Aquitalea magnusonii: one gene and its partner. The protein of the gene in region 2 binds, or shares a complex with, the protein of the main gene of each other region. Links are inferred from orthologs where the notes say so. Each region holds a gene or a part of one and is shown on either strand. Other genes may lie near its edges.

What was found.
Region 1: the proteins of DLM_RS03620 (region 2) and pnp are in contact, whole or in part, in a cryo-EM structure (PDB 9QH0), measured with the Escherichia coli proteins. The link is inferred for Aquitalea magnusonii from one-to-one orthologs.

Annotation. Positions count from the first base shown.
Region 1 is NZ_AP018823.1:2,717,014-2,723,602, forward strand. Bases 3,545-6,462 are described here. They hold pnp (polyribonucleotide nucleotidyltransferase), read right to left. Parts: upstream 6,119-6,462; coding sequence 3,971-6,118; downstream 3,545-3,970. Other genes in these bases: DLM_RS12905 (aspartate aminotransferase family protein), read right to left, coding at 3,545-3,567; rpsO (30S ribosomal protein S15), read right to left, coding at 6,301-6,462. In the rest of the region: astD (succinylglutamate-semialdehyde dehydrogenase), read right to left, coding at 1-182; astA (arginine N-succinyltransferase), read right to left, coding at 179-1,213; aruF (arginine/ornithine succinyltransferase subunit alpha), read right to left, coding at 1,225-2,244; more of DLM_RS12905, read right to left, coding at 2,353-3,544; more of rpsO, read right to left, coding at 6,463-6,570. UniProt on the Escherichia coli protein: Involved in mRNA degradation. Catalyzes the phosphorolysis of single-stranded polyribonucleotides processively in the 3'- to 5'-direction. Also involved, along with RNase II, in tRNA processing.
Region 2 is NZ_AP018823.1:756,189-763,480, forward strand. What follows is about bases 1,115-4,735. They hold DLM_RS03620 (Rne/Rng family ribonuclease), read left to right. Parts: upstream 1,115-1,421; coding sequence 1,422-4,535; downstream 4,536-4,735. Also shown: DLM_RS03615 (RluA family pseudouridine synthase), read right to left, coding at 1-899; DLM_RS03630 (LysR family transcriptional regulator), read left to right, coding at 4,797-5,729; DLM_RS03635 (ABC transporter substrate-binding protein), read left to right, coding at 5,996-7,150; DLM_RS03640 (ABC transporter ATP-binding protein), read left to right, coding at 7,211-7,292. UniProt on the Escherichia coli protein: Endoribonuclease that plays a central role in RNA processing and decay. Required for the maturation of 5S and 16S rRNAs and the majority of tRNAs. Also involved in the degradation of most mRNAs.

The DNA of each region.
Region 1 (6,589 bases), 2.0 Mb from region 2 along the record:
TCGTCCAGCGCGGTGCGAGCCCAGGCCTTGAAGGCCTGGCGCGCATGGCTGATGGCCGCATCCACTTGTCCGGCACTGGCACCCTGCCCTTGCCAGATGGTTGCAGCGGTAGCCGGGTTGGTCTTGCTCAGAGCTGCGCCGGCACCAGCCAGCCATTCACCATTGATAAACAAAGTAGTCATGCGTTCTCCTTGGGCGACAGTGCCACGCAGCGCACGTGGTCGCCTTCCTGCACGTTCAGGGCCTGCGCCTGTTCCGGCGTCAGGCAGAATTCATGAGTGGGGGCTGGCGCTTCTGCCAGAATCACCCGGAAACCGGTCAGCGATTGATTGGATACCAGGTAATGGCAACGCTCCCCTTCGGGCAGCGGGTCCAGCACGCGGGCAGTCACGGTGCGGCTTTCCTTCACCGCACGAATCTCGCTGGTATACGCCTGCACGGTAGGGCCGGCATCGAAAATGTCGACATAGCCTTCGTAGCGGAAGCCTTCGGATTCCAGCATGGCCACCGCCGGGCGGGTGTTGTCGTGGGTCTTGCCAATCACCGCCTGGGCATCAGCCGGCAGGAAATCGACATACACCGGGTGCTTGGGCATCAGCTCGGCCACGAACGCCTTTTGGCCGACGCCGGTGAGGTAATCCGCCTGGGCAAAATCGATGGAGAAGAAGTGACGTCCCAGCCCTTCCCAGAAGGGGGAGCGGCCATCCGCATCGGATACGCCACGCATTTCCGCCACCACGGTCTTGCCGAACAACTGCGGGAATTGCGCCAGGAACAGGAAGCGGCTTTTGGACAGCAGGCCGCCATTACGGTTGGCACGGAAATCCGGGTGCAGAAACAAGGTACACAGCTCGGAATAACCGGTATGGTCGTTGGACAGGAACAGGGTTTCGTGACGCGAGTACACCCCCAGTTCGTCCGAGGCATGCACGATGGTGCCCACGCGGTAGTTGTACCAGGGCTCCTTCAGGCCAACGGCGGCTTCCAGCGCGCAGATGCCACCAACCTGGCCGGTTTCGCTGTCTTCCAGCACGAATACATAGCCCTGGTCGGCGCGGTCCAGCTCGCCGGCAAAGGACAGTACCGAACGGCTGATGCGACGCGACAGGCGTTCTTCATTTACCGGCAAGGAGGTAAGGCCGACACCGGCACTACGCGCCAGATTCATCAGGCCGGGCAGATCGCTATGCGCGATTGGGCGGATAATCATCATGCTGTCTCTCCTCAGCCTTGCTGCAAGCCGACCACACGCACGGTGTCGCCGCTGCTTACACCCAGCGCCTGTGCGGCATCCGGGTTGATGAAGGCCACACCATCGACAATGGCCACACGAATGGCTGCCGCCACGAAGTCACCCACTTGCTGGTTGCACACCAGATGCATGCTGGCCTGGGCCGGCAGGCTGGCGGCCACTTCCACCGGATAACAGCGGTTGCGCTCCAGCGTTTGCAGACGGTCCAGCTCGGCAGTCAGCACCGCGCCACCATCAAAGATGTCGATATAGTTGTCCGCCTCGAAACCTTCGGTGGTGAGCAGCTGACAGGGACGCTCGAAATTGGCGTGGATCTGGCCAATCGCGTTTTGCGCATCATCCGGCAGCAAGGGCACATAGATGGGATAGCTGGGCATCAGCTCGGCAATAAAGGTTTTGCTGTGGCCGACGAAAGCCTGTTCCACCTGCAGGAAATCCATATTGAAGAAGCGGCGGCCAATGGCGTTCCAGAACGGCGACTGACCGGCATCGTCATGAATGCCCTGCATTTCGGCAATGATGCGGCGGCCAAAGCGCTGCCGTGCCGTAGCGATGAACAGCAGGCGCGCGCGGGACAACAGTTCGGCGGCCAGCGGCTCCAGCACGTTATCGGCATAGAAGCCGCACAACTGCACCATGCCGGTAAGGTCGTGACAGATATTGAGCACATGCACCCGGTTGTTCACCTTGAGGGTGCGCGAGGCATGCACAAAGGTTTCACTGCGGTAGCTGTAAAACGGCTCGTCAAAACCGGCACAGGCGCTGATGGAGGCAGTACCCACCACTTCGCCGGCGGATTCCAGCACGAACATATAGTATTCGCTGCCGGTTTCTGCGGTGGCTTCAAACTCGAACGAGGATGAGGACTGCTGGATCCGTTCGAACAGCTTGTCCCGATTGTTGGGCAGGCTGGTCACACCGATGCCGCTGGCTACGGCCATTCTTTCGATGGCGGGCAAGTCGGCAGTGCGGACGGGGCGCACGATAAACATGGAAACCTCCCTCTGGGGGGTAAGCCGCTGCGCCGTTTCGCGGGCGCAGCCGTACCCACAGCCACGGCAAGGCCGGGCTGTGGTGTCTCTTGCAGGATGAAACGAGGCTTACTTGGCGGCGACGAGTTCGGCCACGGCAGCATCAAAACGCTGCAGCGCTTCATCGATGTCGCGCTCTTCCACCACCAGCGCAGGTGCCAGACGCACGACATTGACACCGGCTACCAGCAGCAACAGCTGATGCTTGCTGGCGGCGTTGACAAAGTCCTTGGCGCGACCGGCAAAGGCATCGCTCAGCACGCAGCCCAGCAGCAGGCCCATGCCACGCACTTCCTTGAATACCTGGTACTTGTCGTTGATGGCATTCAGGCCATCGCGCAGACGCTGGCTCTTGGTGCGCACACCGGCCAGCACTTCCGGGGTGTTGACGATTTCGATCACCTTGAGGGCAACCGAGGCAGCCAGCGGGTTGCCGCCATATGTCGTACCGTGGGTGCCGACCGAGAAGCTCTGGGCAATCTTGTCGGTGGTCAGCATGGCACCAATCGGGAAACCGCCACCCAGCGACTTGGCACTGGAGAGGATGTCCGGCGTCACGCCGTATTCCTGATAGGCGTACAGCGAACCGGTACGGCCCACGCCGGTTTGAACTTCATCGAAAATCAGCAAGGCATTGTGCTGGTCGCACAGTTCGCGCGCGGCTTGCAAGAAGGCCTTGTCAGCCGGCAGCACGCCGCCTTCGCCCTGTACCGGCTCGATGACCACGGCGCAGGTCTTGTCAGTGATGGCCGCCTTGAGCGAGTCGATATTGTTGAACTCGAAATGCTGGATGCCGGCTGGCACCGGAGCAAAGCCTTCGGTGTACTTGGGCTGGCCACCCACACTCACGGTAAACAGGGTGCGACCGTGGAAGGAATTCTTGCAGGAGATGATTTCGTTCTTTTCCGGACCGAAATGATCGGCAGCATATTTGCGTGCCAGCTTGAAGCAGGCTTCATTGGCCTCGGCACCGGAGTTGCAGAAGAAGGCACGGTCGGCAAAGGTGGCGGCAGTCAGCGCATGTGCCAGCTTCAGTACCGGCTCGTTGGTGAACACATTGGACACATGCCACAGTTTGCCAGCCTGTTCGGTCAGCGCAGCCACCAGTTGCGGGTGGCAATGGCCCAGCGAATTCACGGCGATACCGCCAGCCAGATCAATGAATTCACGACCATCCTGATCCCAGACACGCGATCCCAGGCCCTTGACCGGAATGAAGGCAGCCGGGCCGTAGTTGGGGACCATGACCTGGTCGAAATCAGCGCGGGTGATCGAATTGCTCATCTTTTTAGTTCCCTTCCTGCTTGGTCCTCCGTTCCTGCCTGCTGTCCGGGGCAGTAAACGGCATTGTTATGATTTAATACGCTTGAAATGATTCTAATCGAATCTTCCGGCCAACCCATATCCGGTTTGCGACATCTGCTTATAAAATTACTTGACCTATCTCAAATGCGTCAAACAGAAATATTTCACTTTACTTTCAACAACTTGCGCATTCAAACAAGGCAATAACACCATACGCGGCGCAAAATCATTACTGCGTAAGCCGCCTGACTGCCGCAATCGCGACATCCATCCCGCCGACTGTTAGGCACGCACGCGCCCAGAATGCATCTGCCATCCTGCCTTGCAGGCACAAAAAAGCCCGCATCGCTGCGGGCTTTCTGGCTTACCGGCAGGCCGGTATTTACTGCTGGGTCTTCAGACCGAAGGAGTCGGCGGTTTCGCGCGCAACCTTGGATTCGTCTTCCAGCAGCGCCTTGATGGACAGGCGGATGCGACCGCGATCATCCATTTCGATGGCCTTGACCTTCACAACCTGGCCTTCTTTCAGGTAGTCGGACACATTCTTGATACGCTCGTTGGCGATCTGGGAAATGTGTACCAGACCATCCTTGCCCGGCAGGATGGAAACGATGGCACCGACGTTGTTGTCGAGGATCTTCACTACGGTACCTTCGTAGATCTTGCCCACTTCAACTTCAACGGTGATTTCTTCAATACGCTTCTTGGCAGCCTCGGCGCCTTCACCGGAGATGGAGGCGATGGTGATGGTGCCATCTTCCTCGATATTGATCTCGGTGCCGGTATCCTTGGTGATGGAGCGGATGGTTTCGCCGCCCTTGCCGATCACGTCACGGATTTTCTCCGGGTTGATCTTCATCACGTACAGACGCGGAGCGTGGGCGGACAGCTCTTGCGGGCCTTCCACGGCTTCCTTCATCAGGCCCAGGATATGCTGACGGCCTTCCTTGGCTTGTGCCAGGGCAACCTGCATGATTTCCTTGGTGATGCCCTGGATCTTGATGTCCATCTGCAGGGCGGTGATGCCTTCGGCAGTACCGGCTACCTTGAAGTCCATGTCGCCCAGGTGATCTTCATCACCCAGGATGTCGGTCAGCACGGCAAAGCGGTTGCCTTCCAGGATCAGACCCATGGCGATACCGGCAACGTGGGCCTTCAGCGGCACACCGGCGGACAGCAGCGACAGGCAGCCACCGCAAACCGAAGCCATGGAGGAAGAACCGTTGGACTCGGTGATTTCCGAAACCACGCGCATGGAGTAACCGAATTCGGATTCCGGCGGCAGTACGGCAACCAGGGCACGCTTGGCCAGACGACCGTGGCCGATTTCACGACGCTTCGGCGGGCCCATGCGGCCGGCTTCACCGGTGGAGTACGGCGGGAAGTTGTAATGCAGCATGAAGCGCTCGGTGTATTCACCGGCCAGCGCGTCGATGATCTGCTCGTCCTGCTTGGTGCCGAGGGTGGTTACCACCAGGCCCTGGGTTTCGCCACGGGTAAACAGGGCGGAACCGTGGGTGCGCGGCAGCACGTTGCTGCGGATGCTGATCGGGCGCACGGTGCGGGTGTCGCGACCGTCGATACGCGGTTCACCAGCCAGAATCTGGCCACGCACGATTTCGGCTTCCAGACCCTTGAAGATGCCCTTGATTTCGTTGGCCAGCAGGGTGTCGGTTTCTTCGGTGATCAGCGCAGCCTTGACGTCGCTCCAGGCGTCGTTGATGGCTACGGTACGGGCTTGCTTCTGACGCAGACGGAAAGCATCAGCCAGCTTGGCACCGGCAATGCCGCGTACCTTGGCGATCAGCTCTTCGTTCTTGGCCGGAGCGGTCCAGTCGAACATCACCGGGTTCACTTCATCAGCCAGTTCGTTGATGGCCTTGATGGCGGCTTGCATCTGGTCGTGACCAAATACCACGGCGCCCAGCATCACGGCTTCGGACAGTTCCTTGGCTTCGGACTCGACCATCAGCACGGCCCGCTCGGTACCGGCAACCACCAGATCCATTTCGGAAGTGGCCAGTTCGGTCTTGGTCGGGTTCAGGATGTATTCGCCATTGGCGTAACCCACACGGGCAGCACCGATCGGGCCGGCAAACGGCAGGCCGGAGATGGCCAGTGCAGCGGAGGCACCAATCATGGCCGGGATGTCGGAATCCACTTCCGGATTCAGCGACAGCACGGTGGCCACGATCTGTACGTCGTGGTAGAAGCCTTCCGGGAACAGCGGGCGGATCGGACGGTCGATCAGGCGGCTGGTCAGCACTTCCTTCTCGGACTGCTTGCCTTCACGCTTGAAGAAGCCACCCGGAATTTTACCGGCAGCGTAGGTACGCTCCAGGTAGTCTACGGTCAGCGGGAAGAAGTCCTGACCCGGCTTGACGTTTTTGCCGCCAACAACGGTCACCAGGACCACGGTTTCATCAACAGATACAATAACGGAGCCGGAAGCCTGGCGTGCTACTTCGCCGGTTTCCAGGGTAACGGTCTGGTTACCATACTGAAAGGATTTGGTAATTTTATTGAACACAGGGCATCCCTTAGTCAAAATTGTTTTTTCAAGCTGAAAACACAACGGGAACCCCTAAAAATTCGGACCGGCTTCGATCAAAATTTCTAGAGGCTCCCCCCGTTGTCACAGTAATACAGCGTGCTTGAAGGCCAGCGTGAAAAAGTCGCAGACTTGCTGCGACTTTTTCAAACCTGAACCAATTACTTGCGCAGACCCAGACGGGCAATCAGAGCGCGGTAGCTGTCAGCATCGGTACGCTTGAGGTAGTCAAGCAGGCGACGACGACGGCTCACCATCTTCAGCAGACCACGACGGCTGTGGTGATCCTTGGTGTTGGCTTTGAAGTGCGGGGTCAGATCGTTGATACGAGCGGTCAGCAGTGCGATTTGCACTTCGGACGAACCGGTATCGCCTTCCTTGTGCTGGAAGCTTTTAACGATGTCTGCTTTTTGGGCGGCGGTCATTGCCATTTTGGGTAACTCCAAATCA
Region 2 (7,292 bases):
GCAGGCAAGGGGGCTTCCAGTTTGAGTGGCTCGCCGGTCAGCGGGTGGGGCAGGGTCAGGCTGCGCGCGTGCAGGAACATGCGCTTGAGGCCGCTGCGCGCCAGTTCCTTGTTAAGCGCAAAGTCGCCGTATTTTTCATCACCGGCAATCGGACAGCCACTGGCTTGCATGTGTACGCGGATCTGGTGGGTGCGACCGGTACGCAAATGGGCTTCCACCAGGGTGAAGTCGGCAAAGCGTTCCACAATGCTGAAATTGGTGTGGGCAAACTGGCCGTCGTCGCCTTCGGCCACCTTGACGCGACGTTCGCCGTCGGCGGTGTGGAACTTGAACAAGGGCAGCTTGACCGCTTTCTTGCTGGGGTCCCATTGGCCGATGCCCAGAGCCAGATAGCGTTTGTCCGGCACGTTCGCGCGCATCATGTCGTGCAGCTTCACCAGCGCCGAGCGTTTCTTGGCCAGCATCAGCAGGCCGGAGGTTTCGCGGTCCAGCCGGTGTACCAGCTCCAGGTATTTCCAGTCCGGATGCGCCTTGCGCAATTGTTCGATCACACCAAAGGACACGCCGCTGCCGCCGTGTACCGCCACGCCGGCCGGCTTGTCGATCACCAGCAGGGCCGTGTCTTCGTATACCACCGGAAAACTGCCCGGCGGCACATCATTGACCGGGCGCTCGGCCAGGCGGATGGGTGGAATGCGGATCGAATCGCCCGCCTGGATGCGGTAAGCAGCGTCGATACGGCCTTTGTTCACCCGGACTTCGCCCGAGCGCAGAATGCGGTAAATATGGCTTTTTGGCACGCCTTTGAGAATGCGTACCAGAAAGTTGTCCAGCCGCTGGCCGGAATCTCCCTCGTCCACGTCAAGAAACGTGACGGAGTCTTTGCGAATGTCAGTCATATTGCTTATACTTCGTGCGCTCAACCGCACATTTCAGTGCGATGACAGCGTTCCGGAAAGCCATGGTCACAGGCAGTATTGCCGCGTGATGCTGCTGCGGGAAAGTGAACCGGCCGGCAGGGTAATGACCCTGACCTGATGCCGCGTCAACCGGCCGCAGCCAAGGTTAACTCGCTCACCAAAAAGCAGCGATGGTAATGCATTTAGTCGCATAACGCACTCACGAGTATTCCATTTCCTGATGCAAAGCCAGTCAGGAAATCTTGCAGCAAAGTTTGACCCGGCACGATTACCCTCCAGTTTGTCCAGGCTGCCCGTGATGGCAGCCCGGAAGAAAATATCCGTTGCGCCAATGCGCTCAAACCCCCGGGCTCGTGTGAAATTACGTCAGGAAGTAGGCTTGATATCTCGGTTGTAATGATCTTTATACCAACACTTCTTTCGGAAAGCGCCCATCAATAGCCTCTGGGCCGTCAAATACTGGCTGCATCCCTTGCGTGAGTGCCTGCGCAGGGAATGTTTATGAAACGCATGTTGTTTAATGCAACGCAGGCCGAAGAGCTGCGCGTTGCCATCGTTGACGGGCAAAAGCTCGTTGACCTCGATATCGAAACCGTTGGCAAGGAACAACGTAAAGGGAACATCTACAAGGGCATCATCACCCGCATCGAGCCCTCCCTTGAAGCCTGCTTTGTCGATTACGGTACCGAACGTCACGGCTTCCTGCCGTTCAAGGAAGTCTCCCGTTCTTATTTCCAGGGCTATGACGGTGGCCGTCCGCGTATTCAGGACGTGCTGCGTGAAGGCATGGAAGTGGTTGTCCAGGTGGAAAAGGACGAGCGTGGCAACAAGGGCGCAGCCCTCACCACCTATATCAGCCTGGCTGGCCGCTATCTGGTCCTGATGCCGAATAACCCGCGTGGTGGTGGCGTATCGCGCCGCATCGAGGGTGAAGAACGTCAGGAACTGAAAGACCTGCTCTCCCAGCTGGAAGTCCCCAATGGCATGAGCCTGATTGCCCGTACCGCCGGTATCGGCCGCAATCTGGAAGAACTGCAATGGGACATGGGTTACCTGATGCAGCTGTGGCGTGCCATTGAAGGCGCGGCCGGCTCGCAAAGCGCGCCTTTCCTGATTCTGCAGGAAGGCAGCCTGGTGATTCGCGCCATCCGTGACTACTACCATCCGGACATCGGCGAAATCCTGATCGACACCGACGAAATCTACGAACAGGCCCGCCAGTTCATGAGCCACGTGATGCCCAACATGGTGCATCGCGTGAAGCTGTACAAGGATCACGTACCGCTGTTCTCCCGCTTCCAGATCGAACACCAGATCGAAACCGCCTTCTCGCGCAGCGTGCAGCTGCCGTCCGGTGGTGCCATCGTGATCGACCACACCGAGGCACTGGTCTCCATCGACGTCAACTCCGCCCGCTCCACCAAGGGTGCCGACATCGAGGAAACCGCACTGCGCACCAACGTTGAAGCCGCCGAAGAAATCGCCCGCCAGCTGCGTCTGCGCGACCTGGGCGGTCTGATCGTGATCGACTTCATCGACATGGAAAACCCGAAAAACCAGCGCGAAGTGGAAAACAAGCTGCGCGATGTGCTGAAGCACGACCGCGCCCGCGTGCAAATGGGCAAGCTGTCCCGCTTTGGCCTGCTGGAACTGTCACGTCAGCGTCTGCAGCCGTCGCTGGGCGAAACCAGCCACGAGCCTTGCCCGCGCTGCCATGGCATCGGCTTCATCCGTGGTACCGAATCCTCCGCCCTGCACATCCTGCGCATCATCCAGGAAGAGGCGATGAAGGAAAACACCGGTGCAGTACACGCACAAGTGCCGGTTGACGTCGCCACCTTCCTGCTGAACGAAAAGCGTGCCGAAATCCACTCCATCGAAGAGCGTCTGGACGTGGATGTGGTGCTGATTCCGAACATCCATCTGGAAACCCCGCATTACAAGATCGCCCGTATCCGTCACGACGATCTGGCCGAACTGGGCGATGGCCCGAGCTATCTGCGCGTGGAAGTGCAGGAAGAAGACATCATCACCAACTTTGGTCAGGAAAAGCCGAAGGCCGAGCGTCAGGAAGCCGCAGTCAAGGGCATTACCCCGCAACAGCCGGCCCCGGTATCCTCCCAGCCCGTTGCCGCCGCTGCACCGGTGGTGGCCGAGCAGGGCGTGGTCAGCCGTTTCTTCGGCTGGGTGAAGAGCCTGTTTGCCGAGCCGGAAGCTGCTCCGCAGGAAAACGAGAAGAAAAAACCGGCCGCTGCCGGCCAGCGCGAAGGTCAGCGCAATGGCAACCGTCAGCGTAATAACGAGCGTCGTCCGGGCAGCCAGGCGCGTCGTGATCACAATGAACGTCGTCATGGCGAAGAAGCCGGCAAGCGTCCGACCGAAGCCCGTGCCGATGGCGAGCGTCAGGATGGCCGTCGTCAGTCCTCCCGTGACCGTGGCGATCGTCAAGAGCGTCCGGAACGCGTAGAACGCCCGGAACGTGCCGAGCGTACCGAACGCGCAGAGCGTCCGGAACGTGCCGAGCGCAGCGAACAGCCGCAACGCGAACCGCGTCAGCGTCGTGAACGCGAGCCGCGTGAAAACCGCGAAGCGCGTGAACAGAATGCCCGCCCGCAAACTGAAGAGCGTAGCGAACAAGCTGCACCGCAGGCGGCCGAGAAGCCGTCCCGTCGTCGCCAGCAGGCCGAGCGCAACGAAGCTGACAAGCCGCAGGCTGCCGCGCAGGAAGAACTGAACCTGAACAGCGCTGAAGGTGTGGAAGCTGCCGCCGAGTCTGCCGAGCAACAAGAGCGTGGCGAACGTGGTCGTCGTCGTCGTGGCCGTCGTGACCGTCGCCGTGACAATGTCGAAGGCGATAACACTGCTCAGGTGGCAGAAACTGCTGCTGGCGATGTGACTGCCGAAGTGGCGGCGGTTGCTGGCGTGGCTGCCGCTGCTGCGGTTGCGGTAGCTGCCGACGCTGTCGCCCAGCCGGCTGCCGAAGTGATCGCCCAGCCGGCAGCAGAAGCTGCCGTTGCAGTGGACGTGGTGGAAGTTGCCGTGGCTCCGGCCGAGGTAGCGCAAGAAGTTGTTGCCCCGGTGGCGGCACCGGTCGAGACCCTTGCTGTTGAAGCCGCCCCGGTTGAAGTTGCACCCGAACCGGCTGCGCAGGCAGAACAAGTGGTGGTGGCCGAGGTGGCTGCGCCTGCTGCAGTTGTCGTTACCGAAGCTGCTGTGGCTGTCGAGACTGTGGAAGTTGCCGAAGTGGCTGCCCCGCTGGAGCAGATCAGCACCGTGGTTGAAACCAAGGTGGCGCAGGCTGAGGTGGCCATTGCCGCCGAAGCGGCACCTGCCGAACAGCCTGCTGCTGCCCAAGTTGCAGAAGTTGCCGTGAGCGAGCCTGTGGCCGTGGCACCGGTGGTGGTGGAAACTGCGGCAGCAGCCCAGCCCAAGCTGGAAGCCGAGTTGCCGGCGGATCTGGGCGGCCTGGTGATGGTTGCCACCAAGGCGGTATCCGACGTGGTGGTGCCACAAGTGGAAGTGCCGACTGGTCCGCGTCGCCGCGATGTGGTGCGTCAGGCAGCAGAGCAGCCGGTGGCGATTGAACTCAAGCAGGTGGAAACCCGCAATAGCTGATGCCGTGCATGGCCCCTGCAAAAACTACTTGCAGGGGCTTGACGGTTTCACAAAGAGTTTATAGAATAGCTTTCTCTTTAGGCAATTCCCTGATAGCTCAGTCGGTAGAGCGACGGACTGTTAATCCGCAGGTCGCAGGTTCGAGCCCTGCTCGGGGAGCCAAGCATTTGAAGCCCAGTCAGCAATGACTGGGCTTTTTGCATTGTGCTGTCCGTCCTGGCTGCGCTCGGGCACAATCTGCCAGATAACAAGGACTGGTAGTTGAAAGGGGTTGGGGTGTCGATCACGCTGAAAAACGTGCGCTATTTTGTTGCCGTGGCCGAGATGGAATCCATTTCTCGTGCGGTGCAGGACCTGAATGTTTCGCAATCGGTGGTGACTGAGGCCATTCGCGCGCTGGAGGATGATCTGGGGGTGCTGTTGTTTACCCGTCACGCCCGTGGCATGAGCCTGACCCATGCCGGTTATCAGTTTCTGCGCCATGCCCACCAGATTCTGGCCTCGGTGCGCCATGCCCGCGAAGCCCTGTCTACCCGACCTGATGCCGTCACCGGCCAGCTCAATATCGGCGTCACCAGCCTGGTATGCGGTTACTTTCTGCCCTATCTGCTGGAGCGGTTTCGCAGCACCTTCCCGCAAGTGGAAGTGCGGGTGGTGGAGGATCAGCGCGACTATATCGAACACCTGCTGGTCAATGGCGAGCTGGATGCCGCAGTCCTCATTGTTTCCAATGTGCAGAACCGTCAGGCCTTGCATACCGAGGTGTTGCAACAATCCAGCTATCGCCTGTGGCTGCCTTCCGGTCATCGCTTGCTGGATGGTGGTGGGGTGACACTGTCGGATCTGGCCGACCAGCCCTTGGTGGCGCTGAAGCTGGACGAGCTGGAAGACGTGGCCACCGCGCTATGGCGGCAGATTGGCCGCAAGCCGCAACTGGCGGTGCGTACTGCGTCGGTGGAGGCCATGCGTAGCCTGGTGGCGACTGGTGCCGGGCTGGCCATCATGCCGGATGTGCTGTATCGCCCCTGGTCGCTGGAGGGGGATAGGCTGGAGGTGCTGCCCTTGCAGGAGGCAACGCCGACACTGGAAGTCGGGGTGGTATGGCGGCGCGGCATGCAGGTTTCTGACAACACCCATAACTTCCTTACCCTGGCCAGAGAGTACAGTCGCAGCCACAAACAGACCTTCTCCTGATATCTGTTTAAAAGATAATCGCGTATTGCTGATCGGAATTTTCGATAAATTACCCAATGTCATGTGGTAGACCTGGTCTGCACGGCGGTCCGGTGTAGTTTCTGTGGTCTGCGTTATTCCCATTTGCCTGCCTCTGGCATGAGCTATCTGTTTTTCCAATTGCTGTCATTGGCCACACTGGCTAGGGGCGCTGGCGAACACTGCCTAGAATCGGCTCACACATTCCCAGACGCACAATGCGCAGTCCTTGGAGAAGGAGAAACGTGATGCAAAGCAGCCTGATTCGCCTGACCGCCGCCTTGGTCAGTTCCAGCCTGATTGCCCCTGCCGTGCTGGCCGCACCGCTGACCAGCCTGGGCAAGCCGGAAGGCAAGCTCAATATCATTGCCTGGCCGGGCTATATCGAACGTGGTCAGAGCGACAAGAACTACGATTGGGTGACCGGCTTTGAAAAAGCCACCGGTTGCCAGGTGAACGTCAAGACCGCCGCCACCTCGGATGAAATGGTGTCGCTGATGAATTCGCCCAATTACGACCTGGTGACGGCATCGGGCGATGCCTCGCTGCGGCTGATTTATGGCAAGAAGGTGCAGGAAATCAATCCGGCCCTGATTCCCAGCTGGAAGACGCTGGACCCGCGCGTGAAGAACGGCAACTGGTTCACCGTGGCCGGCAAGCCCTATGGTGTGCCCTACCAGTGGGGGGCCAACTTCCTGATGTACAACAGCAAGATCTTTCCCAAAGCACCTAGTAGCTGGTCGGTGGTGTTTGAGCCGGGCAATCTGCCGGACGGCAAGCCCAACAAGGGCCGGGTGCAAGCATACGACGGTGCCATCTATATTGCCGACGCTGCGCTTTACCTGATGCACAAGAACCCCAAGCTGGGCATCAAGGACCCGTATGAACTGAACGAGGCCCAGTACGCTGCCGTGCTGCAACTGCTGCGCCAGCAAAAGGGCCTGACCCATCGTTACTGGCACGATGTCACGGTACAGATGAACGACTTCAAGAAAGAAGGCGTGGCGGTTTCCAGTGCCTGGGGGTACACCATCAACACCCTGCAAGCAGAGAAATTCCCGGTGGCCGGCACCATTCCGCAAGAAGGGGCCACCGGCTGGGCTGATACCACCATGCTGCATGCCCAGGCCCAGCACCCGGTTTGTGCATACAAGTGGATGGAGTGGTCGCTCAACAAGAATCTGCAATCCGCACTGGCCGAATGGTTTGGTTCCAATCCGGTGGTGGCGGACGCCTGCAAGACCAAGGCTCCTGGTGGCAGCAATTTCTGCCAGAGCAACGGTTTTGACCGCTTCGGCCAGATCCGCTTCTGGCGTACGCCGGTGGCCAAGTGCAGCCAGGGTAGCTGTGTGCCCTACAGCCGCTGGACTGCCGATTACATTGCCATCATGGGCGGTCGCTGACCGCATGCAGAACATGCTGCCTGCCGGTGTGCGAGCGGTGGGCAGCGGGGAGCTTTGTTCATGAGCCTTGCCGTTCGTTTCCAACAGGTCAGCCGCCATTACGATGCCGTGCGCGCGGTTGACCAGATCGACCTTGCCATTG